Regions from separate parts of the Glutamicibacter mishrai genome, predicted to be linked through region 2. Evidence: riboswitches for the same ligand, from Rfam matches in the RefSeq annotation. Region 2 holds a riboswitch; each other region holds the start of a gene.
What was found. Region 2 has a riboswitch for S-adenosylmethionine ahead of D3791_RS11340 (hypothetical protein). Riboswitches for the same ligand answer to the same signal wherever they lie in the genome.

Region 1: it holds a riboswitch for S-adenosylmethionine, as region 2 does, so the genes downstream of both, D3791_RS12705 (bifunctional o-acetylhomoserine/o-acetylserine sulfhydrylase) here and D3791_RS11340 (hypothetical protein) in region 2, are expected to answer to the same signal.
Region 3: it holds a riboswitch for S-adenosylmethionine, as region 2 does, so the genes downstream of both, D3791_RS06455 (hypothetical protein) here and D3791_RS11340 (hypothetical protein) in region 2, are expected to answer to the same signal.

Annotation. Positions count from the first base shown of each region.
Region 1 is NZ_CP032549.1:2,693,544-2,703,117, forward strand. Features, by position in the region: gene D3791_RS12680 (hypothetical protein) at 1-303, opposite strand, end outside; gene D3791_RS12685 (phosphotransferase family protein) at 322-1,167, opposite strand; gene D3791_RS12690 (CPBP family intramembrane glutamic endopeptidase) at 1,229-1,984, shown strand; gene D3791_RS12695 (GNAT family acetyltransferase) at 2,003-2,422, shown strand; gene D3791_RS12700 (VOC family protein) at 2,465-3,109, opposite strand; SAM riboswitch class IV at 3,282-3,402, shown strand; gene D3791_RS12705 (bifunctional o-acetylhomoserine/o-acetylserine sulfhydrylase) at 3,493-4,851, shown strand; gene metX (homoserine O-acetyltransferase MetX) at 4,854-5,987, shown strand; gene D3791_RS12715 (SGNH/GDSL hydrolase family protein) at 6,060-6,917, opposite strand; gene D3791_RS12720 (SHOCT domain-containing protein) at 6,976-7,386, opposite strand; gene D3791_RS12725 (HNH endonuclease signature motif containing protein) at 7,676-9,235, shown strand.
Region 2 is NZ_CP032549.1:2,387,994-2,397,567, forward strand. Features, by position in the region: gene D3791_RS11325 (DEAD/DEAH box helicase) at 1-168, opposite strand, end outside; gene D3791_RS11330 (LOG family protein) at 255-1,433, shown strand; gene D3791_RS11335 (VIT1/CCC1 transporter family protein) at 1,448-2,551, opposite strand; gene D3791_RS11340 (hypothetical protein) at 2,607-2,873, opposite strand; SAM riboswitch class IV at 2,887-2,999, opposite strand; gene D3791_RS11345 (DinB family protein) at 3,073-3,657, opposite strand; gene D3791_RS11350 (helix-turn-helix domain-containing protein) at 3,833-4,396, shown strand; gene D3791_RS11355 (hypothetical protein) at 4,493-4,918, shown strand; gene speB (agmatinase) at 5,135-6,121, shown strand; gene D3791_RS11365 (thiamine pyrophosphate-binding protein) at 6,121-7,764, shown strand; gene D3791_RS11370 (hypothetical protein) at 7,859-8,071, opposite strand; gene D3791_RS11375 (inositol monophosphatase family protein) at 8,133-9,008, opposite strand; gene D3791_RS11380 (GntR family transcriptional regulator) at 9,073-9,574, shown strand, end outside.
Region 3 is NZ_CP032549.1:1,362,117-1,371,690, forward strand. Features, by position in the region: gene D3791_RS06450 (ABC transporter ATP-binding protein) at 1-1,500, opposite strand, end outside; gene D3791_RS06455 (hypothetical protein) at 1,758-2,339, opposite strand; SAM riboswitch class IV at 2,394-2,506, opposite strand; gene D3791_RS06460 (MFS transporter) at 2,585-3,376, opposite strand; gene D3791_RS06465 (4a-hydroxytetrahydrobiopterin dehydratase) at 3,539-4,189, opposite strand; gene D3791_RS06470 (hypothetical protein) at 4,372-4,908, shown strand; gene D3791_RS06475 (DUF421 domain-containing protein) at 4,908-5,363, shown strand; gene D3791_RS06480 (hypothetical protein) at 5,443-5,781, opposite strand; gene D3791_RS06485 (cysteine hydrolase family protein) at 5,772-6,377, opposite strand; gene D3791_RS06490 (hypothetical protein) at 6,381-6,587, opposite strand; gene D3791_RS06495 (hypothetical protein) at 6,628-6,837, opposite strand; gene D3791_RS06500 (CBS domain-containing protein) at 7,037-7,453, shown strand; gene D3791_RS06505 (hypothetical protein) at 7,568-7,816, opposite strand; gene D3791_RS06510 (hypothetical protein) at 7,844-7,999, opposite strand; gene D3791_RS06515 (DUF7218 family protein) at 8,024-8,290, opposite strand; gene D3791_RS06520 (SDR family oxidoreductase) at 8,603-9,574, shown strand, end outside.

The sequences.
Region 1 (9,574 bases), 310 kb from region 2:
CTGGTGGACCACGTTTCCGTCGGACGAACAGGGAACATTGATTTCCCCGTGGTCCGTGCTATCGCTGGTGTTCCATTCAATCGTGGACGACCTCTCCTCACCAGAACATTGCATGGCCAGAGAATACTGTCCACCGTTCAGTGGGAAACCCAACGATAACTCTTGATTCGGCTGCGTCACCTCAGTTCCAATGGATACCAATTCATGCTCCTGGTGCAGGGCGTCGGCTGAAGCCTGAATATCATTGGCGGAGCATCCGCCAAGGCAGAGGGAAACCATCGCCAGCAAAGCGGCTGGTACCACGGACCTACTTCGCAATGTTCAGCTCCCCACAGCCTGCGCGGCATTCTCAATCCGCGGCCCGATCTTGCGCAAGAGCTTATCGATCCTTGGGTCATCGGTGCGCGAGAGGGTATCCGAGAGTCGCTCCAGGCTCATCAGCCCGAGCCAGATCTTCGCCCGATGCGCTTCATCAGGGCTCGGCGCAATCAAATCCACCATCTCCAGCCCGTGCCACAGGCTCAAGTACGCGGTGTTCAGCGCCGGATCCCAGGCGGCGGCCAGATCCCAGTCCAGGATGCCGATCAGCTCTTCATCCACCCAGTGCATATTGTGCCCGGCCAGATCTCCATGGACCAGGCTCGGCGGCACCTGCGCCAACTCATCGAGTTGCGCCCACAGGCTGCTGGCCGGGCCGCGCAATTCTTCAGGCAAAGCATCAAAACACTGCTGTTGGCGCTCATCGGTCCACGAGCCGCGGAAGGCAAAAGGGGAGGCCAGGTGCTCGCGCAGCGGTTCAAGCTCGACCTGGGCCAGGTCGCTGACCAGCTTGCCCAAGATTTTGGGGTCCCCGTAGTGCGGTTCATGGGCGCTGCCCGGGATGAAGGACATGGCTACCGAGCCCAGGGAGTCCACCGTCTGGATCTGCGAGGTCGCCACCGGGATCTGGTAGTCCAACTGATCGGACACGAGCTCAAGCAGCTTGATCGAGCGCGGCATTTCTTCGGTGGCGTCGATGGTGCGAGCCATGCGGATCACCGAGTCCGGATTGGCGATCACCACCTTGTGGAACTGTCCGCCCTCGTTGACCGACGCGTGCTCCCAGGAAAGATCGGGGCGCAATCGGCGGGCGATCGACAGTTCTTCTTCCGTGGCAGGACGGGACACAGATGCTCCTTTAATTCGCTACCTTCAGGCTACCAAAGCCCGCACACAGCCTGATCAGCCTATGATCGAGAACGTGAATGCCAAGATCCTGAAGTTCGAGATCGCCCTGGTCCTTGCCTTGTCGCTGGGGCAGAGCGCGATCTATTCGATCATGAGTTTTGCCGATAAGGCCACGCGGGGTCCGCTGCGCGAACAGACTACCTCGCTGAACAACCAGCTGAGCACCCGCGAATTCTTCGACCTGTCCTACCAGCTGCTAGATATCCTTTTCGCGCTGGTGCCGGTGGCGCTGGCCCTGTATCTGATGAAGCGCAGCCTGGGCCTCGGCACACGCGAGATCGGTTTTGACCTGCGCAAACCTGGCCGCGACGCCCTGGCCGGCACAGGGCTTTTCCTGGCCATGGGGCTTGGCACCCTGGGGGTCTACGCAGCCGGCCGGGCGCTGGGCATCACCACGGCGCTGTCCGCGGCCAATCTGGGGGACTATTGGTGGAGCGTGCCGGTGCTGCTGCTCTCGGCGGTGCGCCATGCGGTGCTCGAGGAAGTGCTGATGCTCGGCTTCCTGTTCAGCTACGCCAAAAAACTGCAGCTGGGATTGTGGACCACGATCATCAGTTCGGCGGTGATCCGCGGCAGCTACCACCTCTACCAGGGAGTGGGGCCGATGATCGGCAATATGCTCATGGGCGTGGTCTTCGGCTGGGTCTACCACAAGTACGGTCGGGTAATGCCGCTGGTGATCGCGCACTTCCTGCTTGATGCCATCGGATTTGTCGGATATGCGCTGATCGGCCCGGCGATCGGGATCGGCGGCTAACCCGGATAAACTGCAAGAATGCAGATTTTCGAGCTGGCTGAAGAACAGATTCCCGATGCTGTGGCGCTGTGGGAAAACACCGGGTTGACCCGGCCCTGGAACGATCCCTACGCCGATGCCAGGCGCGCTTTGGAAACCCCCACCTCCACGGTGCTGGCCATGATCGAAGATGAACAAGTTCTGGCCACCGTGATGGCCGGCCACGATGGGCACCGCGGCTGGCTGTATTACGTGGCGGTGGACCCGCAGAGGCAGGGCTCCGGGCTGGGCGCCACGATGGTGGATGCCGCCTGCGCCTGGCTCGCCGAGCGGGGCGTGCCCAAGGTGCAGCTGATGGTGCGCAGCGAGAATACCGCGGTGCGTGGCTTCTACGAGCGTCTTGGGTTCACCGATCTTCAGATCCTTGCCCTGGGCAAGCGCCTGGATGCCGGCGCATAAAAATGAAAGGTGGGGACGCCATTGTCCCCACCTGCCAATGTACTACAACACCACTGGGCCGTTCTCGGTTTCGAAGGTCACCGACATGATGCCCGGAGTGCCATTGGGCGCCTGGTAGGCCATGGTCACTGCCCCCAGGTGCACGTTTTCCGGCTGCCCCAGCCACTCCAGCACCCGATCGCGGGAGCCGGCAATGGTGATCTCGCTGATCGCCCCGGCCGGCTCCAAGGCTTTGGAAGGATGCAGGTCCTTGGCTTCCTCGTCCCAGGAGATCAGGTACGGGCATTGCGGGTCGGCGATCAAGCCCTTGATGCCGATCTGCTGCCAGGTCAGCTCGCGGCCATCGGGGAACTTGCGGTTGCCCGGAACCGCCTTGCGGCCCAGCCGGTCTTCGGCGCTGGATAGATCGTCCACCGAAACGCACCAGCCCATCCAGCCGCCACCGAGCTCCGAACGAGCCCGCACCGCTTGGCCGAAGGGGGCCTTGTCGCTGGCCGGGTGGTTCAGCACCTCAACGACTTCCAGGTACTGTCCATGCTTGAGCGGGAAGATGACATTGCGCGTCCCGAACCTCGGATGCACGCCTCCCTTGACGAACTCCAGGCCGAGCGACTCGGAGATTCTTTGCGCGGTTGGCAGCAGCCCATCCGGGCCACAGGCATAACTAACGTGATCTAGCCTCATCATGAAGCCATCATGGCAACATGTGACCGCAGTCTCTACTTAGGCGACCCTAATCTTTTTTGCTGAATCGAATTCTCTGCGGCAAAAGCGCGAAGTATGTGAAATATGACCGATTGCGACCATTTCAGGGCGCTTGCATTGCAAAGATCTTCGGTTTTCGGGCACACTGGAAACAGGTCATGAGTCCCAGTAACAAGCCCCGGCTTACTGGGCGGCAACCCTCCAACCGCGGTGGGGTGCCCCGGGTGAAGACCTGGCCCTTAGCTGCACAAGGCGGCTAAGGACAAGCGCGGGTAACCCTGGAAGACTTCTTGATGAGGTGCTTCCTGTCGGTGTCTTCTCAGTGGTGTACCCCCATAGTCATGAAACGCTATTTGGAGGAAACCATGAGCAACAACTGGTCATTTGAAACCCGTCAGATCCACTCCGGCCAAACCCCGGATCCGACCACCGGCGCACGCGCGCTGCCGATTTTCCAGACCACATCTTTCGTCTTCCCGACCGCACAAAGCGCCGCCGCCCGCTTCGCCCTGCAGGAACTGGAACCGATCTACACCCGCATCGGCAACCCGACCACCGACGCGGTGGAAACCCGGATCGCCGATCTGGAAGGCGGAGTGGGAGCGCTGCTGCTCTCCTCGGGCCAGGCCGCCACCACCTTCGCCATCCTGAACCTCGCCGAGGCCGGCGACCACCTGGTGGCTAGCCCCAGCCTGTACGGCGGAACCCAGAACCTGCTCAAGCACACCCTCAAGCGCCTGGGCATCGAAGTCACCTTCGTGGCCGACCCGGATAACCTGCAGGACTGGCGCGACGCGGTCCGCCCGAACACCAAGGCGTTCTTCGGCGAAACCATTTCCAACCCGCGCCAAGACGTGCTGGACATCGAAGAAGTCGCCAAGATCGCCCATGAAAACGGCGTGCCGCTGCTGGTGGACAACACCCTGGCCACCCCGTACCTGATCCGCCCGATCGAATTCGGCGCCGACATCGTGATCCACTCGGCCACCAAGTTCCTCGGCGGCCACGGCAACGCGATCGCCGGGGTGATCGTGGACTCGGGCAACTTCGACTTCGCCAAGGACCCGCAGCGCTTCCCGGGCTTCAATACCCCCGATGAGTCCTACAACGGCCTGGTCTTCGCCCGCGATCTGGGCGTGGACGGCATCCTCGGCGCCAACCTGGCCTACATCCTCAAGGCGCGCGTGCAGCTGCTGCGCGACCTGGGCTCCGCAGTCTCGCCATTCAACGCCTTCCTGATCGCCCAGGGGCTGGAAACCCTGTCCCTGCGCATCGAGCGCCACGGCGAAAATGCGCGCGAGGTAGCCAGCTGGCTCGAAGCCCGCGCCGAGGTGCAGAAGGTCGCCTATGCGGGCCTGGCCTCCTCGCCATGGTTCGAGCGCGCGAAGAAGTATTCCGAGCACGGTGCCGGATCGATTATCGCTTTCGAGCTTGCCGGTGGCGCTGCCGCCGGACAGGCGTTTGTCAACGCGCTGGAGCTGCACTCGCACGTGGCCAACATCGGCGATGTCCGCTCGCTGGCCATCCACCCGGCCTCCACCACCCACGCACAGCTTTCCGAGGCCGATCAGATCGCCGCCGGCGTAAGCCCCGGCCTGGTCCGCATCAGCGTCGGCCTGGAGAACATCAAGGACATCCTCGCCGACTTGGAACTGGGCTTCAACGCTGTTGCCGCCCTGGATTCCGCGGCCGGCGATAACAAGGAATTGCAGGAAACCCTTTAGGAATGGCATCCATTGCAACCACCGAAGAACCACAGCTCGCCGGCGGCCAAGACGGCATGATGCGCCGTAGTGCCGTCGGTGAGCACCACTTCGAATTCGGCGGCTACCTGCCGCAGGTAGAGCTGGCCTATGAGTCCTGGGGAACCTTGGATGACGACCGGTCCAACGCCGTGCTGGTAATGCACGCGCTGACCGGCGACGCCCATGTTGCCCAAGGCGACGCGCACAGCGCTGGCTGGTGGGACGGATTTGTCGGCCCCGGGGCCACGATCGACACCGATAAGTACTTCGTGCTTGCCGTGAATATGGTCGGCGGCTGCAATGGATCCACCGGCCCGTCCTCGCTCGACGAGCACGGCGTGCCCTACGGCTCACGCTTCCCGTTCGTCACCATCAAGGATTCGGTGCGCCTTGAAGCCCGCCTCGCGCAATTGCTGGGAATCACCTCCTGGCATGCGGTGATCGGCGGATCGATGGGTGGCGCGCGAGCGTTGGAGTACGCGGTCGAATTCCCCGAACAGGTCAAGAACCTGGTGGTGATGGCTTCCTGCGCCCAAGCCACGGCCGAACAGATCGCCTTCGCCCAGGTGCAGGCCCAGTCCATCAGGCTGGACCCGAACTTCAACGGCGGCGATTACTACAGCAACGGGGCTCGTCCGGATGCCGGGCTCGGCCTGGCTCGGCGCCTTGCGCACATCACCTACCGCTCGGCAGCCGAGCTGGAGGCCCGCTTCGGGCGCACCGCGCAGCCCGGCGAGCAGCCCACAGGCCAGCTGGACGGCCCGCGCGGCCGCTACCAGGTGGAAAGCTACCTGGATCATCAGGCCACCAAATTGGTGAACCGCTTTGATGCCAACAGCTACCTGGTGCTGACCGAGGCGCTGATGAGCCACGATGTGGCCCGCGGCTACGAGTCGCTGCAGGTCGCCTTGGCGCGCCTGGACAAGGTCAACGTGGTGGTTGCCGCGGTCAACTCGGACCGCCTGTATTTCCCGGAGCAATCCGAGATGCTTGCGGCCAACTTGGCGACCCCCACGACGGTGCATTACATCGATTCGCCGATCGGCCACGATGGCTTCCTGACCGATGCCAGCCAGCTCGACGGAGTCTTGCGCAGCCGGGTTTTCAGCCGCTAGAAGCATAAAGCGAAGGGACAGCTCCCACCAGTGATCGGTGGACGCTGTCCCTTCGTGCTGTCTAATGCCCGGTTACTGCGCGCTGTCGCCGGCGCCCAGCGAATCATTGGGCTTCGGCGCGGTGAATGGCGCAGCCGACGGGCGCTTGGGGGTAATGCCATCGCCTGAGGACTGGTGGCGCAACCGGCGCAGCACCCACGGCGCCAGGTGCTCGCGAGCCCACTGCAGGTCTTCGATCCGCGCCTCGCGCCAGCTTCGGATATCTGCCGCCGGCGCGACCTCGGTGTCGATCGAATGCGGCACGTTCAAGGATTCCAACGCCATGGCGGCAATGCGCTGATGGCCCATGGGGGAGAAGTGCAGGCGATCCGGCGCCCACATCTGGGCCTGATGCAATTCGCGCAGCGCCCACATGTCGGCCACAATCGCGTCGTACCGCGCAGCCACGGTGCGAATATTCTCGTTGTAGATGGCCACCTTGCCGCGGATGCTTCCCAGCACCGGCGTATCGCGGATATCAGGACCGGTGACGATCAGCAGGGTCGCGCCCGTCGCGCTGAGCTTCGATACCGCGCCGTCAAGAATGTCGGCGATCTTATCCGGATCCCCGCCTGGCCGCAGCACGTCGTTGCCGCCGGCGCACAAGGAGATCAGGTCCGGCTTCAAATCAATGGCGGGAGCTACCTGTTCGGCCACGATCTGTCCGATCAGCCGGCCGCGGATTGCCAGGTTTGCGTAGGCGAAATCTGGAACTGTGCTGCTCAGCTCCTGAGCCAGTCGATCGGCCCAGCCCAAGTGCCGGCCGGGATTTGATGGATCGGGATCGCCGATTCCTTCGGTGAACGAGTCACCCAATGCGACATAACGACGCCAAGGATGAAGCGACTCTATTGCGGATTCGGGAGTTTCAAGGTCAAAATCTTTAGGCACAATCTACATTGTTACCCTATGGTAACTATCCGTCAATCAGTCTTGGGGATGATCTGCTTCACCCCTCGCCCCAGCCTTTGAGCAGATCCTGGCGGGCCTGCAAATATTCATCGTTCGAGATGACACCGCGGGACCGCAGGCTCGTTAGCTCCTCCAGCTTTGCTTCCAACGACTGCTTCGGTGCCAATAGATTGGATTGTGCCAATTTAGTCTTCAAATCGGTTTCGAAAGTAATAGGATCCAGGCCCGCGCTTTTGATCTTGCGCGAATTCCGTGCCTGGGCATAAACAATGAAAATCACGACGGCGACGAAAACTACGGCAACCAACCCTAAGAGTATGGGCATCACGGAGAATGTGGCATCAACAAGATCGGAACTCGTGGAAAATTCATCCTCCATGTATCCAAAGCTGGCTTCATCGGTTGGCAGTGACTTGTCATAGTCATAATTAACCTCGCTGCTTCTCATTGCACCTTCGTTCGTCGGCACCTGGCAATATCGCCAGGGAAATAATCATTAGTTTGGGCAAATAGATCTTATTACTAGTCAAGCATGGTTTATTTGATAGAACTTGCTGAACCTGGAACTTTTATCAAATCGCAATCAACATCAAGTGGCTGTTCGCGTCTTCGAATCTGCGCAGGCTTGAAGACCATCCTTTTTCTCGGCTGAAATTTTCGGGCAAAAAACAGAGATCATTGTCCACAATCCGTATGATTCCGGGCTATTTTGTCGGACGCTCGCGGGAAAATTAGATATGAGCAATCCAAATTATTCTGAAGATTATGACGATGAACATCGTCTACCGCTGAGCCCTCCGGGCACTCGCAAGGAGTCTCGTCCACGCTCCATCTTTTCGCAGTATCTTTCGCATCAGATTTTTTATGGACCGGTCATGAAGCGAGCTGAAGACCTGTTTAACGCGGGGCCGGTGCAAAGTGCTTCTGATGCACTAGAACGTCTGAGGACCATTCAGCAGCTCCATGGCTCCTTGGACGCTATGACGTCCACCTTACTGGCGGATACTGTTGAGCAGATTGGAGTGGGCTTCGTAGATAACCTTGCTGAGCTGCGCGCTTCCAACCCGGACGATGTTCGCGAAGCTGAGCGGAGTGCCGAATTCTATCGTGTAGACCCCAGCTCTGATCAGACGATCAATGCCAATTTTGTGGCCGAGGCCGCGGTTGCGCTGAGGGAAACTCCGCAAATGGTGGGCAAGCGCATGTTCTATGCAAAGGGCTTGCGCCATGTCTGCAATGACACTTTGATAGCACTTGCTGCCGGGGAAATCACGGTCAAGGCGGCTCACTACATTGTGAAGTTCTCGCAGGACTTGGCACCAGAGCAAATCGAGATCATGGAGCATCTCTTGCTACCGCTTGCAAAGACTGCCAGCGACGACACTGTCTATCAGAAAGCACGCAGGCAACATGATCGGATGAATCCGGAATCAGCGCAGGAACGCCGCAATAAGTCAGAGGCCGCGCGTAAGGTAACGCACTGGTTCGACGACGCTTCCGGTATGGGAACCATCCAGCTGACCCACCGTTCCGACGTCATCAAGTCCATCATGAGCACTCTTCGTTGGACGGTGGGCCAAGATAATGATCCAAAAGATGAACGCACTCTTGAGCAGCAGATGGCAGACGTGTATGCGGATGCCTTGATCAATGGCTGGCCTGGTAGCGACGGTTCGCCGCTGAAGCCTCGCTTATCGATCACTATTCCAGCGTTGGAAATGCTGGCGAATCCCAACAAAGCCCTTGCTGATTTGGAAGGCGTTGGGCCTATCCCCGTTGGATTAGCGCTTGAGCTGGCGAAAGACGCTCCATCATTCCAGCGGGTCCTCACTGATCCGTGGACCGGCGCGGTAATTGATGTTGAACGTAGGAAGTACACCCCAACGCAAGGAATGAAGGACCTCCTGCGGCACAGGGATGTTCACTGTTGTTTCCCCGGATGCCGGCGCCCTGCTGACGTTTCGGAAATGGATCATATTGATGACTGGGCGCATGGTGGAGAGACTGACCGCGACAATATGCATCTGCTGTGCAAGCAGCATCAGATGTTCAAGCACGCACTGGGGTGGAAAATCCATGCAAGGCCCGACGGGACGAGGTCTTGGCTCACGCCGCATGGGCTGCATGTCATCATCACGCCGGAAAGCGTTGACGTTGTTGAAAACCTGGATCATATAAATGATCACTGTCCTCAGAGGCCTGAACCGCCACTAATCCCGCAGGTCCAGCTCAATGCGGATACGCTTCGGGTTCTCAGCTATCCGGAACAGCCGGAATCAAATCTTAATTCCGCCTGATTTGGCGGACCCAAAGTGATTCGTTGAATGACAAAAATTTTCAGTCATTAAGGGACTTCAAACCACCCATAATCATTTACCGGTATCGGCGATGAAGCTGATGACCTTAGATCCATGCGGCCTCAAACCGTCGGAATGCCGACTACAAGAATTCCTGTCGGCGTGAATGAAAATTTTTTTCAGTCAGTAGATGCGGAACTGCCTGACGATTGGTCCTACTCCACGGTCGGATCCATATTGACAAGTTTTTTCAGTCACGAAGACGAGTGGGTGGGAACTTCTGTGCATCCGCAGAGGTGGTGATCCACGAGATGGAATGACAAGATTTTTCGTTCACTA
Region 2 (9,574 bases):
GTCGTTGGCACGAACGGTGCCTTCGATTTGCCGAGTGGATTCATCAAATTCCACGTCAACCACGGAATTTTCTTGTGCCGCGATGTTCTTTCCGTAGAAGAACGGGACGTCGCCGAGATAACGCAGCAAGTGGCGGGCGTCGATGGTTGGTGGAACAGAATCACTCATCCTCTCATCGTTTCACGTTCCGGCCCGTGGTGAAAGTTGAAGGGCCGGTCTGTGAATAATCACTATCTATGACGTAGCGTTGACGCATGTCGCATATCTGGCCCTATTTACCGGCACGGGCAGTGAATATCACCTCGCTGATCGAGTTCGATCGCTTGGCTTCCGAGGCGTTGGCCGCAACTTCTGCCCGGGGCTTGGGCTGGCGGGTGCATCGCGTCGATCTGCGCGAGCGCGATTGTGTCCTGCGGTCCCTGGATCTATCCGAGGCGATCTTCATCGACTGCGAATTCTCCCCGCAGGGCAGGGCCTTGGTACAGGCGACGGGCGGGTTGTGCATGGGCTCCGGCCAGGAGCTTCCCTTCACCACGGGCGAGCGGGGCTTGTATAGCCCAGAGGAACTGTATTCGGGGATCCAGGTAGAAAGCTACGATCAGGTTCCGGACGCGAAGATCTACGCGTACTCGCAGCAGCACACGTCGCCAGCTGTGCGCACCTCCGATGATGCGATGGCAAGGACGCTGCACGATCATCACATCGGGCAGGCCCTCGTCTCGGAAGTGTACGAGGGCGCTTTCAAGGATTCCCCGTTGATCGGGGTGATGGGTGGCCACGCCATGGGGCGCGGGACGCCCGAATACGAACGCACCGTGGAACTCGGGCAACTCATTACGCGGGCCGGTTACGCCGTCGCCACCGGCGGGGGACCGGGAGCCATGGAAGCGGCCAATGCCGGTGCGTGGCTGGCGGACTACGATCCCAAGGACGTCCAGGGGGCCCTGAAGATGCTGGCTGCCGAACCTGATGCCATTCATCAGCGCACCGGGTGGGCCCGCACCGCGCTCGCCGTCAAGGAACGTTTCCCCAGCTCCCGGCAATCCCTGGGTGTGCCCACCTGGTTCTATGGCCATGAGCCGCCGAATCTTTTCGCCACGAGAATCGCGAAGTTCTTCACCAACTCCATCCGGGAAGCAATCCTCCTGGAGCAGTCCAATGGCGGGCTGATCGTCCTGCCCGGGGCCGCCGGAACAGTCCAGGAGATCTTCCAGGATGCCTGCGAAAACTACTACGCCACCGGGGCCAGAGTGGTTCCCATGGTTCTGCTGGGGCGCGAATACTGGACCAAGACCATGCCGGCCTGGCCTCTGCTCAAAGCGCTCGCCGCGCAGCGGGTCATGGAAGACCGGATTGCCCTGGTGGACACGGCCGCCGAGGCGATGGAATTCATCGACTCAATGAGCACCTTGCGCCGGCGCACGCGCTGGTAACGGACATCGGCCGGTCAGGCGACCTGCACGTCGAAAAGCAGGCCCAAGCAATAGGTCACTGCGGCGGCGCCCCAGCCGATGGCCAGCTGGCGCAGGCCGCGCTTGAGCGGCGAAGCGCCTGAGAGCAAGCCGACGATGGCGCCGGTGATCATCAGGGCGATGCCAACCAAGACCACGGAGATGGCGACCGCGGTCAATCCGCCCAGTCCGAAGATGTAGGGCAGGATCGGAATCACGGCGCCGGAAGCGAAAAGGCAGAATGAGGTAGCCGCGGCGCCGGTTGCCGAGCCGAGCTCCTCATGTTCGCTTTCCAATTCCTCCGCGCGTACCTCGGGGTTCAAGGAGAAGGACGGGTTGCAGTCGCAGGTGAACAGTCCCATGCGTTCGGCGACACGGTGCTCGGCATCTTCATCGTTCATGCCGCGGGCCTTGTAGATCAGCACTAGTTCGTTGGAGTCCAGATCGAGGTCGGGCGCAGCGGTCAGCGTGACCTGCGTGGGGCGCGAGGCGGTGAGCAGTTCACGCTGGGAACGCACGGAGACGAACTCGCCGGCGGCCATGGATAGCGCACCTGCCAATAGGCCGGCGATGCCGGAGAAGAGCACGAAGGTCGAGGAAACCCCGGTGGCCCCAATGCCCATGATCAGCGCCAGGTTGGAGACCAAACCGTCGTTGGCGCCAAAAACCGCGGCACGGAAGTTGCCGGAGAGCTGGGCGCGTCCCGCGGTGGCCAGTGCGCGGACTACTTCTTCGTGGACCTGTTCGTCCGCGGCCATCTGCGCGGTCGCGTCCTTGTCGTTGCGGTACGGCGAATTGCTTTCGGAACGTTGCGCCATGGCCAGGACGAAGACCGAGCCGAAGTTGCGTGCCAGGAAACGCAGGATGATGCGGCGCAATGAAGGGCGCACCGGCTTGGCATGTTCGCCGAGCTTGGTTCGCCAGTGTTCTTCGTGGCGGGCTTCGGCTTCGGCCAGTCCCAGCAGGATCTGCTTTTCCTGCCCGGTTTTCTTCTGGGCGAGGGTGCGGTAGATGGCGCCTTCGGCGACTTCATCGGCCAGATACTTTCGCCAGCGCTGGATCTGGGCGCGGGTAGGTTTGGTTGCTGACTGGTTCGACATCACGAAAACAGCTCTCTTGGCAGATCGAATTCCTTGGAGAAATCCGGTGAATAGGTCAGCTACCTACTTTAGTGGCCGGTTCCAGGGTTGGGAATTTGGCAAGGCTAAAAGCAACGGTGCGCCCCTGTGGCCTGCCGGCGGCGGCAACGGACAATCGCAGCTCGCAGGCCTCGGGGATGAAGATCGGGCGGCGCGCGCACCGGGCAAGGAGAAATTCCAGGCGTAGCGGATCGCTGACGTAGCAGATGTGCCATTGGCCGTGGACGGTGAATTGCACTTGGCCGGTCTGGCGGTCGACGATGGGCAGGACGGAATATGCCATGTGATGCGCTCTCGCTGGGTTCTTGCCCGGGCACAACGTGTGAACGGACCGCTTCTTCATCCGAACCACCCATGAATCTGGGGTTGGTGCACGGCAAGTCGGAGCTTGATGCCGTGTCTCGTGAAGCAACACCAGTGATGCTACCCGCCTGTGCTACGCGCAATGAAGAGTTGTTCCGTAATATGACCTGGCCTTCGGGCTACTGCTGGCCTCCACCGTCGGCCAGGCGGTTGATGGACTCGAATTGCTCGGCCCACTGCGCAGCGGAGTAGTCCGGGAGGTTGGGTGCTTCTGGGCGTAGTCCGGTGAATCCATCGAGCTGTTCGCGCACGATATCAAGGTGGCCGGCGTGCCGGGAGGTCTCGGCGATCATATGCACCATGAGTTGTTCCAGCGTGGTGTGCCGGCGCCGGCTCCACCAGGGCACCTCGACCGGCGCATCGAGCGGCAGCGGCTTGATCCCGGCGTCGGAGAACAGGATCGAGTCTTGATACAGGCCGATGATCTCGCCCGCGCTCAAGTGCGCTGGCGGCAGGAAGTCGGCCTGCGGATCCTCGGCATCCAGCAGGTTCTGGATGTAGGGGTCCTCCACGCTTCGGCCGAGGCACTGCGCGAAATACCCGTATTCGGTGGTGGCCAGATGATGGACGACACCAAGGATGTGCGTTCCGGTGGCGGTCAGTGGTTTGCGGGCCAGCCGGTCGCTTAGCCCCTGGGCTTTGTAGATGACGGCTTGGCGCGCGTCGCTGAGGTATTCGAGCAAAAGCTCTTTGCTGTGGTCCATGCTCAGAGTCTAATCAGCGAGCGGGACATCGAAGTGTGAAGTGTGTGAGACGCGGCATATTTGCAGGACTGGCGCTATGCTCTGTTTACTATTGGTAAACTTGCCGCGACAGGCCACTATGGCCGCCAAGATGGCCGCTGGTGTGCCGAAACAAACGACGCGATGGAGCTGACGAATGAAAACCCTGCCCGTGGAATCAAGCGGAGCCGCGATCAATATTGGTTCGCGGTTGCGTGGGGTTCGTCAGCGGCAGCGGATGACCATCGACCAGGTAGCCGAGCTTTCCGGGCTGACCAAAGGGTTCCTCTCGCGCGTGGAACGGGATCTCACCAGCCCTTCGGTATCAACGCTGCTGAAGTTGTGCGAAGTGCTCGGCATCGAGGTGGGCACCTTGTTCGAGGTGCCCGAGACTATGCTGGTGCGCTTGGAAGATGCGCCTCGGGTCTCCCTGGGTGGCGAGGGGATCACCGAGCAGCTGGTGACGCCGCGCAGTGAAAAGCGCGTGCAGATGATCCGTGCCGAAGTCGCTCCCAAGGGGGTCGGCGAGGCCGAGCTGTACTCCGTGGACTGCGAATTGGAAGTGCTCCACGTGATCTCCGGGAAGTTCACCCTGGTCCTGCCCGAGCAGCGCGTTGAGCTCCAAGCGGGGGACACCATGACTTTCCCGGGGCGCGAACCGCATAGCTGGGAGAACGAGTCTGATGATGTTGCCTTGGTGACGTGGACCTTGATCCTCTGATCCGTGGTGCCGCTATTCGGCGTGATGCCGTTCAGCGCGTATTCTAAAAAGGTGTGCTCGGCGTACGCACACCATGCGGTGATTGATAGGAGTGGCGTGGGTACTAGCGAGGTAACTGGCACGCGGGGCCAGCTGCGCTGCATCAGCTGGTGGGCCTCATTGCTTGTCGGCATTCTTGCCGGCACGACGCTGACCTGGATCCGCACGCAACGCAATTTCTTTTTCATCGGCGCGGTGATCATTGCCGTGGTGATTGTGGCTCTGGGGCTGCGGACCATCCGGCGCCGCGCTCGCTTCCCGCAGATGGCCCAAGCTCATGTTTCCTGGTCCTATGCCTTCTGGGCGGTCATTCTGCTGATCCTGGTCGGGCCAATCCAGCTGGTTTACGTCGCCGATGACTTCTCGGAGCTGATGCTGAAGTCGCTGGTTCTTTCCGCCGGCTTCACCCTCGGGATCCATGAGATCGATCGCTCGCTGGTCAATGCCAGCAAGAAGAACTATCACGCAACGCCGGCAGCCTAGGTGGCCGCTGCAGCGAAAACAGAACCCGGATGACAGATGCCGTGACCCCTGAGGGTCACGGCATCTGTGGCATTAAGCGGCTTTGCGCGTCATAGTCCCAGATTCGGTGGCTTGAGCCTTGACGTGACCTCGCCAACAAAATAGCATAATAGGAAACTGAAGTTTCATATTAGGCAACTATGGCAGTTGCCCGATGAGTGCCAGGAGGGCAAGAACATGAAAGAAGTCCGCATCGAGGAAAACGGCAATCTGGGGCCGATCAACGCTGCAATGATTCCTCGCTACGCAGGCGCTGGAACCTACGCCCGCCTGCCACGCCTGGACCAGGTGCAGAACGCCGACATCAAGATCATCGGCGTCCCTTTTGACACCGGTGTTTCCTACCGTCCCGGCGCCCGCTTCGGCGCCAACCACGTGCGCGAATCCTCGCGATTGATCCGCCCATACAACCCGGCCACCGACACCTCGCCCTTCGCGCAGAGCCAGGTCGTTGACGCCGGCGACCTCGCAGTGAACCCGTTCAACATCAACGAGGCCATCGAAACCATCCAGGACGAAGCCCTGGAACTGACCGCTGATGGCTCGAGCCTGGTCACCATCGGCGGCGACCACACCATCGCATTGCCGCTGCTGCGCGCCGCCTCCCAGCGCGCCGGCGCACCGGTGGCCATGCTGCACTTCGACGCGCACCTGGATACCTGGGACACCTACTTCGGCGCCGAATACACCCATGGCACCCCCTTCCGCCGAGCCGTGGAAGAAGGCATCCTGGACACCGAAGCCATCTGCCACGTCGGCACCCGCGGCCCGCTCTACGGCAAGAAGGACCTGGAAGATGACAAGCGTTTCGGCTTCGGCATCGTGACCAGCTCGGACGTGTACTACCAGGGCGTGCGCGAAATCGTCGACAAGCTGCGCGACCGTATCGGCAACCGCCCGCTGTACATCTCGGTGGACATCGACGTGCTGGATCCAGCCCACGCACCGGGCACCGGCACCCCGGAAGCCGGCGGCATCACCAGCCGCGAACTGCTCGAAATCCTGCGCGGCCTGCGCGGGTTGAACATCGTGGGCGCCGACATTGTCGAGGTCTCCCCGGCCTACGACCACGCGGAACTCACCGGCGTGGCCGCCAGCCACGTCACCTACGACCTGATCAGCCTGATCAGCGACTTCCGTTCCACCCAGGGGCTGAACAAGTAATGAGCGAACAGCCTCAACGCAATGGCGGCGACCTGGTCATCGAGACCCTCACCGCGCTGGGCGCCAAAACGGTGTTCGGCATCCCCGGACAGCACGCCTTGGGGCTGTTCGACGCGCTGTCACGTTCCAACCTGGAATTCGTCTCCTCGCGGGTGGAAAACAACTCGGCCTTCGCCGCCGACGGCTACTCCCGCGCCACCGGCGAGGTCGGCGTGCTCTTCCTGTCCACCGGCCCCGGGGCGCTGACCTCGCTGGCCGGATTGCAGGAAGCCTACGCCACCGGCGTGCCGATGGTCGTTGTGGCCAGCCAGATTCCCCTGGATGGACTGGGTGCCCGCCGCAAGGGCATGCTGCACCAGCTTGATGACCAGAAGGCTTCGGCCGCGAACGTCACCAAGTTCCAGCAGACCGTGCACCACGCTTCGGGCATCCCTTCGGCGATCCAGGACGCCTGGGCCCGAGCCATCACCGTGCCCATGGGCCCGGTCTGGGTCGAGGTGCCACAGGATGTGCTGCTGGCCCAGGTCATGGTCCCGCCGGTGCAGGACGCGTTGGCTGAAGCCTACGAGCACCCGCCGCGCGAGGAACTGATCCGCGAAGCGGTCAACTGGCTCTCCGATGCCCAGCGCCCGGCCATTATCGCCGGCGGCGGCGTGCGCCGCGCCGGCGCGCAGGCCGAACTGCTGGCAGTGGCCGAAACCTTGCAGGCTCCGGTGCTCTGCAGCCCCGGCGGCAATGGGGCTTTCCCCTGGAACCATGAACTGTCCCTGCAGTCCTGGGTCGAGGACCGCCATGCCACCGAGGCCATGGAAGATGCCGACGTGCTGCTGGTCATCGGCTCGGCGCTGGGCGAAGTGACCAGCAACTACTTCACCCTGGAGCCGCGCGGCAAGATGATCCAGATCGACGCGGAACCGCGAGTGCTGGAGTCCAACACCCCGGCCCTGGGCATCCGCGCCGATGCCCGCGAAGCGCTGAAATTCCTCGATCGGGATCTGCGCGCCGCCGGGTTCACCTCGCAGGCCAACTGGCACGGCCAGAGCCCAGCGGGCATCGTCGCCCAGACCCTGGAGAAGATCCAGGCGCGCCTGGACCAGCAGGACCTGGCCAAGGAACGCAAGTTCATGGCCGATATCCGTGCGGCCGTTCCGGCCCAGATGCAGACCTTCTGGGATATGACGATCGCGGCCTACTGGGGCTGGAGCTGCTGGGATGCCAAGGACGGGCAGTTCCACTCGGCGCAGGGCGCCGGCGGGCTCGGCTTCGGATTCCCTTCGGCCATTGGCGGGGCCATCGGCACCGGCCAACGCGTGCTGGCAGTCAGCGGCGACGGATCCTCGATGTATTCGATTGCCGAGCTGGCTACCGCCAAGCAGCATCAGGCCCCGGTGACCTGGCTGATCGTTGACGATGGCGGATACGGCATCCTGCGCGAATACATGGAGGGCGCTTTCGGCAAGGCGACGGCCACCGAGCTGGCGCGTCCGGACTTCGTGGCGCTGGCCCAGTCCTTCGGCGTTCCGGCCCGCGAGGTGGAAGTCGAGCAGATCGGCGAAGCGCTCGCCGAAGCGCTGGCCGAGCAGGGCCCGAACGTCATCGTGGTCAAGACCCTGCTTAAGATGTTCGCTCCGACGCACCTGTAAAGGGCCGGGCGATAGCGGGCAGGAATATGGTGGCCTCGGACCGTCGGCAATTGCTGACGTCCGGGGCCACAGCCTTATCGAATGCCAACAGCGCCTAGTGCGTGAAGTGGTACACCACGCCGAAAAGCACTGTGGAAATGCCCATGCAAATACCGATGAGCAGTGGCTCCCAGTCCAGGGACTGGGCTGCCAACATCACTGCGAAGGCACCGAAGAGAACTATCGCTCCGATTCCTCCCAGGATCACTCCTCCGCCTCCATGGTGCCGCACGGCGGAGTGTGCGGTCCGGTGGAATAGTGGTTCCATGCCGCCATGATACGACCGAATTGCTGCTGAACCGAGGGATCGGGGCGGAATCCGGATATTGTCAGATTTCTTGGGTCCCGCCGCCGGTGCGCAGCTCGTGGATTTGCCGGGCGGCGCTGTCCAGCGAGGGGTAATCGGCGCCCGGGCCCTGGGCGATGAAGCCGGGGCATTCATGATCCGCCAATTGGCTGTTCCCGTAGGAAAGGCCGCGGAAGCTGCCGTGGGCCATGCGCACCAGATGCGCTCCGGCGGCCACATCCCAGACCTTGGTATCAAAGCCGATCGTGGCATCACACCACCCGGCAGCCACATGGGCCAAGGCCAGCGCGGCGCTGACCTTTCGCCGGACGGTGGCGAAGTCCTCGATCCACTGCCCGAAGAGCTGCAGGGCCAAGTCACCGTCCTGTTTGAGGGACTCCGCGCCGGGATAGTCGGTCATCAGGTTGGCCCGGGACTGTTCGGGGCGGGATTGCGGGTGCAGGAGAACATCGTTGAGCAGTGCCCGCTGCAGGTTCGCGGTGAATTCGTCTCCGGAGATCGGGTCGATGATCACCGCGGCCACCAGATGGCCATCGATCGCGGCGGCAATGGAAATGCAGAAGAAGGCGACGCCGTGCACGAAGTTGCTGGTCCCGTCGATCGGGTCGACAATCCACTGCACCGCGCCGGGGGCTGCTTGTCCTTGCTGGGTGGAGATCTTTTCCTCGCCCAGGACCCATGAATCCGGGACCGAGGCGAGCAGGGATTCGGTGATGATCTGCTGGCTGCGGCGGTCGATGTCCGTGACCAGGTCATGGGTGTTGGTCTTGTGCTCGGCATTCACCGGCGTGCGGAAGGTCGAGCGCAGCAGTTGCGCTGCACTGCGCGCCGCGGCCAAGGCGGCCAGGCGCAGTTCTTCGGCGCGGGGATTGTCGCAGTTCGCCAGTTGCTCATTCACCGTGCCAGCTTATCGCGTGGCCGCCAACCTGGCCCGCGCGCTGAAGCAGGATAAGCTTCTGCACATGAGTAGCATGCAACCGATAGTGCCCAAGGCCTCGCTGACCGAACAGGTCACCATGATGATCAGGGCAGCCATCGTGGCGGGGGAGATGGCACCGGGGCAGCACTACTCGGCGATCGGCATTTCCGAAAAGCTGGGGGTCTCGCGCACTCCGGTGCGCGAAGCGCTGCAGCTGCTGGAAAAAGAAGGCATCGTGACCGTGGCCAAGAACCGCGGTGTCCGGGTCAACCAGATTTCCTTGGAAGACATTGTCGAGGTCTTCCAGCTGCGCCTGGCGATTGAACCGCCGGCGGCCGCCTGCGGTGTCATCAATGCCAGCGATGCCGACCGGGCCCGATTAGCCCAGCTGCATGAGCAGATGCTGCAGGTGGGGCAAAGCGGCGACGGACGTGCGACCTTGGATGCCGACAAGGAATTCCACCTCTACCTGCTGGGGCTGGCCAGCAACAAGAAACTCGACGGCGTGGTGGGCCAGTTGCGCAATCTGGTGCTCGCCCATGGGC
Region 3 (9,574 bases), 1.0 Mb from region 2:
TGAGAAGGAATCATCAAAGAGGTAGGTCTTGGGCTTGGCCGCCAAGGCGCGCGCGATGCACAGTCGTTGACGCTGACCACCCGAGACATTGGTACCGCCCTGAGAAATCTTCGACTCAAGCTGCCCCTCACGCTCGGCGACAAATCCGTCGGCCTGCGCAATACGTAGGGCTTCCCACAAATCTTCTTCCTCGGCCTCTTGAGCACCAAAACGCAGGTTGCTGGCGATGGTCCCGGAGAACAGGTACGGACGCTGCGGCACGGAAGAAATGTTCTGCGAGATCGTCTCGCGGCCCAGTTCCCTCAGCGGCAGGCCACCGATGAGGATTTCGCCTTCCGTCGCGTCGTAGAGTCGCGGAATCAGGTTCAACAGGGTGGTCTTGCCGGCACCGGTGGAACCGATGATGGCGGTGGTCTGCCCTGGCTTGGCGGTGAAGGAGATATCGGAGAGCACCGGCGCCTCGGCTCCGGGATATCCGAAGGTCACGTTCTTGAATTCGACGGTGCCGGGTGCTGGCAGCTGGACCTCGCGGTCGGCGGCATCCTGCATGGACGGTTCGCTATCAAGGACCTCGGAGATGCGGTCGGCCGAAACCATGGCGCGAGGGATCATCATGGCCATGAAGGTACCCATCATGACGGCCATCAGGATCTGCAACAGGTACTGCAAGAAGGCGGTCAGCGCGCCAACCTCAACCTGGCCGTTATCCACGCGGTGGCCACCGAACCAGAGCACTGCCGCGGTGGACAGGTGCAAGATCATGGTGATCGCCGGGAACATCAGGACAAAGAGGTTGCCGACCTTCACGCCCAGATCGGTGAGCTTCTGGTTGGCATCGTCGTAGCGTTCGGTTTCGTGGTTTTCGCGAACGAAGGCGCGGACCACGCGAATACCGGTGATCTGCTCGCGCAGCACTCCGTTGATTCCATCGATGCGGGTCTGCATGTCGCGGAACAGCGGCATCAACTTGATGACCAGCAGGCCAACAACAATCAGGACCATTGGCACGGAGACCCAGACCAGCCACGACAGTCCGGGATCTTCGCGGATGGCCATGACCACGCCACCAATGGACATGATGGGGGCATTGATCATGAAGTTCAACGCCATCAGGGTCAGCATCTGGATTTGCTGTACGTCGTTGGTGCCACGGGTGATCAAGGTGGCGGCGCCGAATTTGTTCACGTCTTGGGCCGAGAAGGTGGAGACCTTTTCAAAGACCGACTGGCGGATGTCACGGCCCACGCTCATGGCGGTTTTGGCTCCGAAGTACACGGCGGCCACGGCGGTGGCCACCTGGACCAGAGCGACAATGAGCATCAGTCCGCCGGTGCGCCAAATGTAATCGACGTCCGCGTTCACCACGCCGACGTCAATGATTTTGGCGTTGAGGCTGGGGAGATAAAGAGTGGCCATGGTGGTGGCCAACTGCAAAATGATAACGGCAATGATCCAGCCTGTATAAGGCTTGGAGTGTTTCAAGATGAGCTTGAGAAGCATGTGGAAAAATCCTCGCTGGCATCAGGCTCTCCGGCACCAGGCCACTTCGGATTAAGGGCGCGGTGATTGAAGAGCGAATGCCAGTCTAGCGCTCCGCTTGGACACTTAGTATCATCCTTCCGATTGATATTTGCCAACCAGTGATTAACGCTCGATTAACGGCAGAATTCCGGGGATGGTGGCGTTAATCATAGGTTATGGAAATAGCGCAAAGAGCCGAGATTTCCGGCGGACTTTCATCCGCCGGAAATCTACGCTCATTTACGCCTGAACGCTACCGGAAACCTCGCAGGCGTAGTTCCCTCGGATGTACTCGGACAAGGCCACGGACGGGCGTTCGAAGCACAGCAGCCGCGGGAAGCCGGTCCAGGCCTCGGGCACCAGCTGCACGATGTGCTCAGGCCGCGCCCGTTCTTCCATGTTGCTTCGGCCAGTGTCCGGGTCCTGCCGGTCACCCGCAGACATCTCTGGCCCGGCTGCGGATTCTTGGCTTTGATCCCGAGCAGTTCCAGCCGTTGCTCCAGGCGATCTAGGCCCTCAAAATTTCTGCAGAGCTCGCGGGCATGCCCCAGCGCGGCTTTAAGCCCCGCGCTGGCTGCCCAATGCAGTTCCGGGGTGAACCCGGAGGCAATCCAGCGGGCCACATATTCGTGGACATGGGGCAGGTTCAACCCCGGTAGTCCACCACGTTGCTTCTCGGCTTCGAAGGCCAGGAATCCTCCTGATTGGAGGGTGCGCGATCCTGCATGGAAAGGATCGTCCAGCAGCACGCTGTGCCACTTCCGCTCGCTGTCGGTTCCCTGCGGATTCCCTGTCGTGTATTCATGAATGGCGCCCACGGCATCCTCGCCTTCGTTCCAGGCGGCGCGGCATCCCGAAGGATCAGCACAGCCGATCGACTTGCCCGGGATGGCTTCCCGGACCGGATCTTCCCCTGGGGCACCCCGCTCGATGAGGAGGGTTGCCACCCGGCCAGCCAGGTACTTAGCGCCGCGATTCTGTGAGCTTGCTTCAATAGTACTGGGCACCACCGACAGCTTGTCTTGGGCCGGTGCGCAGCACCGGCCCAAGACAAGCGATTCGATCAGTCTCTGATTGGCGGAGGTGCCACCTCGTCGTGCTGGGACTTCCCGCTGTCCTTCTTCTTTTCCGGCGGCACGGTGACGATGATCGACGCGATGGCGATGACCACCATCAGCACGTTGAACAGCAGGCCGATGGCGCCGCCGAAGCGCGACGCCACATTGTCCTGGCGGCCAATGAACAGGCCCCAGGACTGGATCATTGCCGGATCCATGGCCCGTCCAGCCACGTACAGGGCCGCGGAGATGGCCGCGGAGATGGCCGCGCCGATGGCGTTGCCCAGCGACGAAGCCACCTTGTGGATGCCGGACGCGGAGCCCACCTCGCCGTCGGAGACATTGGACAACGCCGCGTCGGTGGACGGCGTGGCATGGAAACCCAGACCGATGCCGAACAACGTAAAGCCGATAACCGAGAGCACGATGCACTGGTCGATATACAGGAAGGTCATCGTGCACATCAGGATGCGCAGACCGGTGATCATCGACCCCCAGAGCAGCGGCTTCTTCGGCCCGAAGCGCTGCAGCAGCTTCTCCCCCACGCGGGTGGTGGCACGGATGGCCACCAGATAGCCCAGAGTCAGCAGGCCGGGCTGCAGCGAGGACATCCCGGCCGCCACCTGGACCAGGCCCCGCGAGACAATCAGCGTGCCAGCGGCGCCATTGAGCAGGAAGTTGGACAGCTTGGCGCCGGTGAAGGTGCCGACGGAGAACACCTTCAGGTTCACGAACGGATTGCGGCTGCGCACCTCGATCTGCAAGAACAGCAGCCCGGTGACCACGAAGATCTCCACGAGCGCGGTTCCGTCTACTGGGTTCCCTTGCTTCGCGCTTAGCTGCGGTTAGCCGACATGGCTCAGCTGGCTTCGGTGATTTCAATCTATCCCCCGGCTGGACAGGCAGTCCAGCAACCGGTTGAATGCAATATTCAGCAACTTCGGCGAGCGCCGGCGCCGCTAGCGGTCCTGCTCGGTGCAGATGCAGAACCTGTTGCCCTGCCGATCCGTCGCCACGGTGAAGCTGGGGGCGTACTGGCTATCGAGCTCGGTGCTTTCGCTGCCCAGCGCTTCGAGCACCGGCTGGCTTTCGGAGAAAGGGACCCACACATCCAGGTGCAGCCGGTTCGGGTTGGGGTCTTCTGTTTTCTGGAACCAGATGGCAGGCAACCGGTGGTTCGGGTCGGCCAGGCTGCCGTCTTCTTGCTGCTTGTATCCCAGGCCGGCGGCCCACTGCGCGGCGACCTGCTGCCGGTCGGCTGTATCGATGCCGATTTCCACCGTGCGGATCAATCCCGGGCGGGAAGTGGCGCCAAGTGCCCGGGCCTGTTCGGAGATCCTGCGTGCCAGGGCGATATCCCGGGTGGTCACCCGCCCTCCGGCGTCATGGGAAGTAGTGGTGACGAAGACGCGGTTGTAGCGCCAGTCCACGTCCGGGTGGTGGTTGTCCATTTCGGCGGCTCCGGCGATATCGCTGAAGAGCTCGATGGCGGATGCCGCTGTTTTGGTCTGGAAAACGGCGGCTATGCCGCCGGGGATTTCCCGCCAATGCGGCAGGTCCTCCAGATAGTCGCTGATCTGCTGGTCACTGAGAATGTCGTTGCTGCCCATGCGTATCTCCTCCTTGAAAACACGATGGCACCGGTGCCGCTTCACCTCAAGGAGATTTCCTGAAGGCACAGGTTTCCATCAGTGCCAGATCTGGATGTCTCCTGTGAACTGATGCGCTACCTGCCCGTACGCGGGCGGGACGGCCTAGCCTCGATGGCAAAGCGCAAGGAGGCCTGAATTCCATGCTGAACATCTTCCAAGCCGAGATCAATGATTCGACGTTGGATGACATCAAATCTGCGCATAGCAATCGCAAGCGCCGGCGGCTGCGCCGTGCCGCGCTCCTGGCGGTTGCGGTCATCGTCGTGGCTGCCTTGCTCGGCCTGTTCGCCCAGGAGAAGACCGTGGTGAACGACGGCGACGGCTTCACGGCCGAAGTGCAGCTCCCCACCGTGATCAGAGCCGGAAATGAAATCGAGCTGAGGATTGAAATCACCGCTGCCGAGCCGTTGCCCGAGACCATCACCCTGGAGCTGAACGAGGACTACCTGATGCTCTTCGAGGACTTCTCGGCCTTTCCCGAACCCGAGTCCGTAGCAAGCGGCGCAGGTGGCACCATCCAATTCGAGGTGGCCCCGGTGCCCGGGTCCAGGCAAATGGTCGCCACGCTCACCGGCCGCGCCTCGGATCAGTGGTCCCCGAGCACCGGCGGGGTGCTGGGCATCGAGGTGAAGGGCAATACAACGGAACTAGAGATCAGAACCTGGAGGATCCCCTGATGGATATCGTCATCCGCGCTGCCGTCGCGTTCATCATCCTATGGCTGGCCACCCGCGCCGCGGGACGGTCCACACTCGGCGAGCTCAGTTCATTCGAGCTGGTGCTCTTCGTGGTGCTGGGCGATTTGGTGCAGCAAGGCATCACCATGGAAGACCGTTCGCTGGTCGGCAGCTTGCTGGCGGCCTTCACCATGATCGTGCTCGCAGCGATCCTGAACTATGCAAATATGCGATGGCCCAAGCTGGGCAAGCTGATGCAGGGCAGGCCCATTGTGCTGGTGCGCGACGGGGTGCTTGACCGCAAGGCGCTGCATGCTGAGCGCATTGGCCTGGATGAGTTGAGCATGCTGGCCCGCCAAGCAGGCATCGAGAACTACAGCAGCATCCGGCTGGCCATATTGGAAGCCAGCGGCAAGATTTCCTTCTTCACCCAGGAAGCCCAGTCCCGATCCTGAGCGCAGTTGCCGGAAATGCGGGAAAGCGGGCGGTGCCAACCAGATAGGTTGGCACCGCTCGCTTTGTGCGCTCGGTCCGCTACTGCTCTTCCGGGGTCTCGCGCTGATCGGGCAGGTTGGCGCTGCGCTCCGCGTCCAGCCCGGGGTCCTCGAACTCTTCGAGGCCATCGAGCTGCGTGTCATCGACAGCGCGTTCCCCGTCCAGCGGTTCGACCAGCGTGGTTTCGGGATTCAGCAACAGCGGGTCATCGTCGCTTTCGGCCAGGATGCGCTCTGCCCCGCGCAACGGGTCATCCGCATCCAGCTGCGCAGGCGCATCCGAGGAGCCTTCGGCCGGTTGGCTGTCGCGGCCATCCAGCGGCTCGTCGATGTCCTGGTCCTTGCGCACATTCTCGAATTCTTCATTGTTCAGTGACATTTGCGCTCCTCTTGCCTTGTCCATAGGTAAATGATTTCTTCGGTGTCCATCAGCTTCTGCCGATGCTGGGTACTCATGTATTCCAGTGCGTTCTGCCCTGCCTGCGGGTCCGGGGACGCACAGGCATCGGTGGCGACCGCAACCGGGAGATTCGCGGCAAACGCGTCAGATGCCGTAGCCCGGATGCAGGTATCGGTGGCGACCCCGGCCAGCACCAGGGAACTGGCGCGGCGTTGCAGCAGCAGCGTCGTCAGCTCCGTGTTCCAGAAGGCGCTGTCCCGGCGCTTGACCACCTCGATGGCCCCGGCCAGCTCCAGCTCCTCCAGGTACCCGGCTTTCGCCGTGCCTTCGAAGAGGTAGCCCTGGCCATCCTCGAGCATCTTCAGCGTCCAGGTGGACCTGTCTTCCTTGTGCACGGTGCGCACGCTGAACACCGGCACCCCGGCCCGTGCCGCCGCCGCGGCCAGCCGATTGCAGTTGGCAGTGATCTGCTGCCTCCATGCGGTCAGCCCGGGGTCTGCGAAGAAGCCGCGCTGCAGATCGATGAGCAGCAGGGCCGGGTGCCTGAAGTCGCTCGTGGAATCCGTAGCACCCATGGCTCAGCTGTGCGCCGCGCAGTGCTGGCAGCAGAACACGTCCTGTTGCTGGCGCACCGGATGGCCCAGGATGGCGCAATTGCAGTGTGCGCACCGCTCGGCCATGTCCTGGATGGCGCATTCGAAACTGTCGTATTGGCCTGAACGCCCATCCCTGCTGAGCATGAACAGCGGGTCCTGGCCGTTTCCGCACAAATCGCAGGTCTGCATTGGTTCTCTCCTGTCTTCTGCTGAGTGTTCCCCTTTGCGGCTAGCGTTCCTCGTCATCCTCGCGGTACTGGTCTTCGGTCGAATCATCCAGATCCGGGTCGATGCCCTCAGGCTCGTGGGCCGGGGCGGGAACGTGCTCGTCATCCGGCTGGCCCAGCGGCCAGGTCTTCTCGACCAGATCCTGGTCCGGGTCCTTCAGCCGATCTGCGGCGTGGGCAATGGCTTCCTTGGCCTTGTCGATGAGTCCCATGGTTCTTGTCCTTCCGGATTGATCCGATACGGTCCTCTAACCGAATACCAGTGAAGCGTGCCCCGCGTACATGGTTAATCGGCTGTTGCCAGCTTCGCCCCGGGCGAGCCTGCAAGGACGCTGGCAATGGTTGATGGCCTGCTTGCGGTGCTGGAGCGTGGGAAGCGTCCCCGCAGGAAAACGCGAAAGGAGCACGATCATGGTTGCAGCCAAGGAACTAATGACCTCGCCAGCCAAATGCGTCAAGGAACAGGACTCGGTCCAGGTCGCAGCCCAGCTGATGAAGGACCTGCAGGTCGGCATGCTGCCCATCTGCGGCAAGGATGACCGGCTGGCCGGCACCATCACCGACCGCGATATCGTCATCAACGCCGTAGCCGACGGCGTGGTCATCTCCAGCACCAAGGTCGCCGACTATGCCCAGGGCAAGCCGGTGACCATTGGCGCCGACGATTCCATCGAGGAAGCCATCCGCACCATGCAGGAGCACCAGGTGCGCAGGCTTCCAGTCATCGACGGGCATACGCTGGTGGGAATGCTCGCCCAGGCGGACATTGCCCGCTACTACGACGAGCAGAGCACCGGAAGCCTGGTCGAAGGGATTTCCCAAGACTAGGACCAGACCAGGACCTGCCGCCGGCAGCAGCACAAGGGAGAGCTTCCGGGCAAACCACGGTTTTCCCGGAAGCTCTGTTCTTGCTCTTGGCGATTTTTCGCGGCAGTTGCCGCGTCACCGTCCGTTGGCGTCCGTGCCTCCCCTCGGCTCATCCAACGAGCTTGGTCCCCGAACCAGGCGGTACACGCCGTAGATGAAGAGCAATGCGCCCCAGCCTGCCACGATCCACAGTGGTCCCGAGGTGCTGTCCGGCGCCGCGAGCAGCGCGTAGATGGCGAATCCTACGGCCACGAGCCCGCCCACAATCGTGAGCCACAGGCCGGGCCGACGGCCGTGAGCCCTATTAATCGGTTTGTCCGTCATGTCTTCATCCTTTCCTCGAAGGAAAGCTCAACCCGCGTCAAAGCGGTCTTCGCTTTCCTCAGACGTATCCTCGGTATTCTCTTTGATGCTCCCCCGGCGGGCCACACGCTCGTCGCCGGGTTCTGCTTCGCGATCCGGCTGCGTGGTGCGTGCCAGGTTCTCGGGCTTGTCTCGGTCGCTCATTGCTTCTCCTGTCGTGGCGATCGGCTATGAATTGCGCAGGGCATCGATGAGCTCGGCCTTGCGCATCTTCGAACGGCCCTCAACCCCGATTTCCTTGGCCCGGTCCTGCAATTCCTCGACGGTCCAGTCCTCGTAGTCCCCGGATTTGCCGCCGCGCTTGCCCACCTCGGAGCGGCCATCGCGGGCGGCGGCATTGGCGATGCGCGCCGACTTCTGCTTGGAGTTCCCCTCCTCGCGCAGCTCCTCGTAGAGTTCCTCATCCTTAATCCGGCTCTTGCCCTTGCCTGCCATGGGTTTCCTCCCTCTCACGCTTCGACAACTGGCCTTCGGATAACCAGCACTGTGCGTCCCACGCTAGCTATCTGCGGCCACGGGCGACAGGGGAGCACCCGGACTCTGCGCTGGATCCCAGACTTCGTCGATAGCACATTTTCTGGCAGCAGCCGCGAACCTGATGCTTGCCCGAAAGCTCTCTGGCCGTTGCCGCTAAGTGCGCAACGTGCTGTTCACCGCCGGTACCCCGCGGAGAACACTGGGAGGGTGTCCCTGACGCCGTTGGCGCTCTCGCGACGGCGTCTTCCAGCAACTACAGGAGGAAAAGCCATGCCCGGGAAGAATCCCCCGCACCACAATGAGCCAGTAGGCACTGCCAGCGATTCGAGCAGCACCGGGTTGCCGGATCTTGGTACAGCAGATGAGCCGGTGGGCACCGGCAGCCACCCGGATTCGCGCACCAGCGATTCCGCGGAAACCGAGCGTGCCGGCAAGGAAAAGATCAGCCCTCCCGAACAGCGCCAGCCGGAGCCCGGCCTGGATCAGGAGTTGAAGCCGAAGGCGGACCACGGCGAGCGCAGCTACCAAGGCCGCGATCGATTGGCCGGGAAGCGTGCGCTGATCACCGGCGGCGACTCCGGCATCGGCGCGGCGGTGGCCATCGCCTTTGCCCGCGAGGGGGCCAAGGTCGCCTTGGCCTATCTGCCCGCCGAACAGCCTGACGCCGACGCCATCGCCGGGGTCCTGGAAGATGCGGGAGTCGAAGTCCACCTGCTGCCCGGGGACCTGCGGGACCGAAATTACCGCGATTCATTGATCGACGAGGCGGTGACCGCGCTGGATGGCTTGGACATCCTGGTGAACAACGCCGGCAAGCAGATCAGCGTCGAGTCCCTGGACGAGCTGAGCGACGAGCAGGTCGAAGCCACCTTCGATGTGAACATTTTCGCGATGTTCGCCTTGAGCCGCGCAGCCCTGCAGGTGCTTCCCGAAGGCGGCTCCATCATCAACACCACCTCCATCCAGGCCTTCGATCCGTCGGACCACCTGATGGACTATGCCGCCACCAAGGCCGCGATCAGCAATTTCACCAAATCGCTGGCCTCCCAGGCGGCCAAGCGCGGGATCCGGGCCAATGCCGTGGCTCCCGGCCCGATCTGGACTCCCCTGCAGCCTTCGGATGGCCAGCCCATCGAGGCGCTGCCGGAGTTCGGCCACGACACCTGGCTGGGACGCGCAGGCCAGCCGGTGGAAGTGGCCCCGGCCTATGTGTTCCTGGCCAGCGATGAAGCTTCATACGTG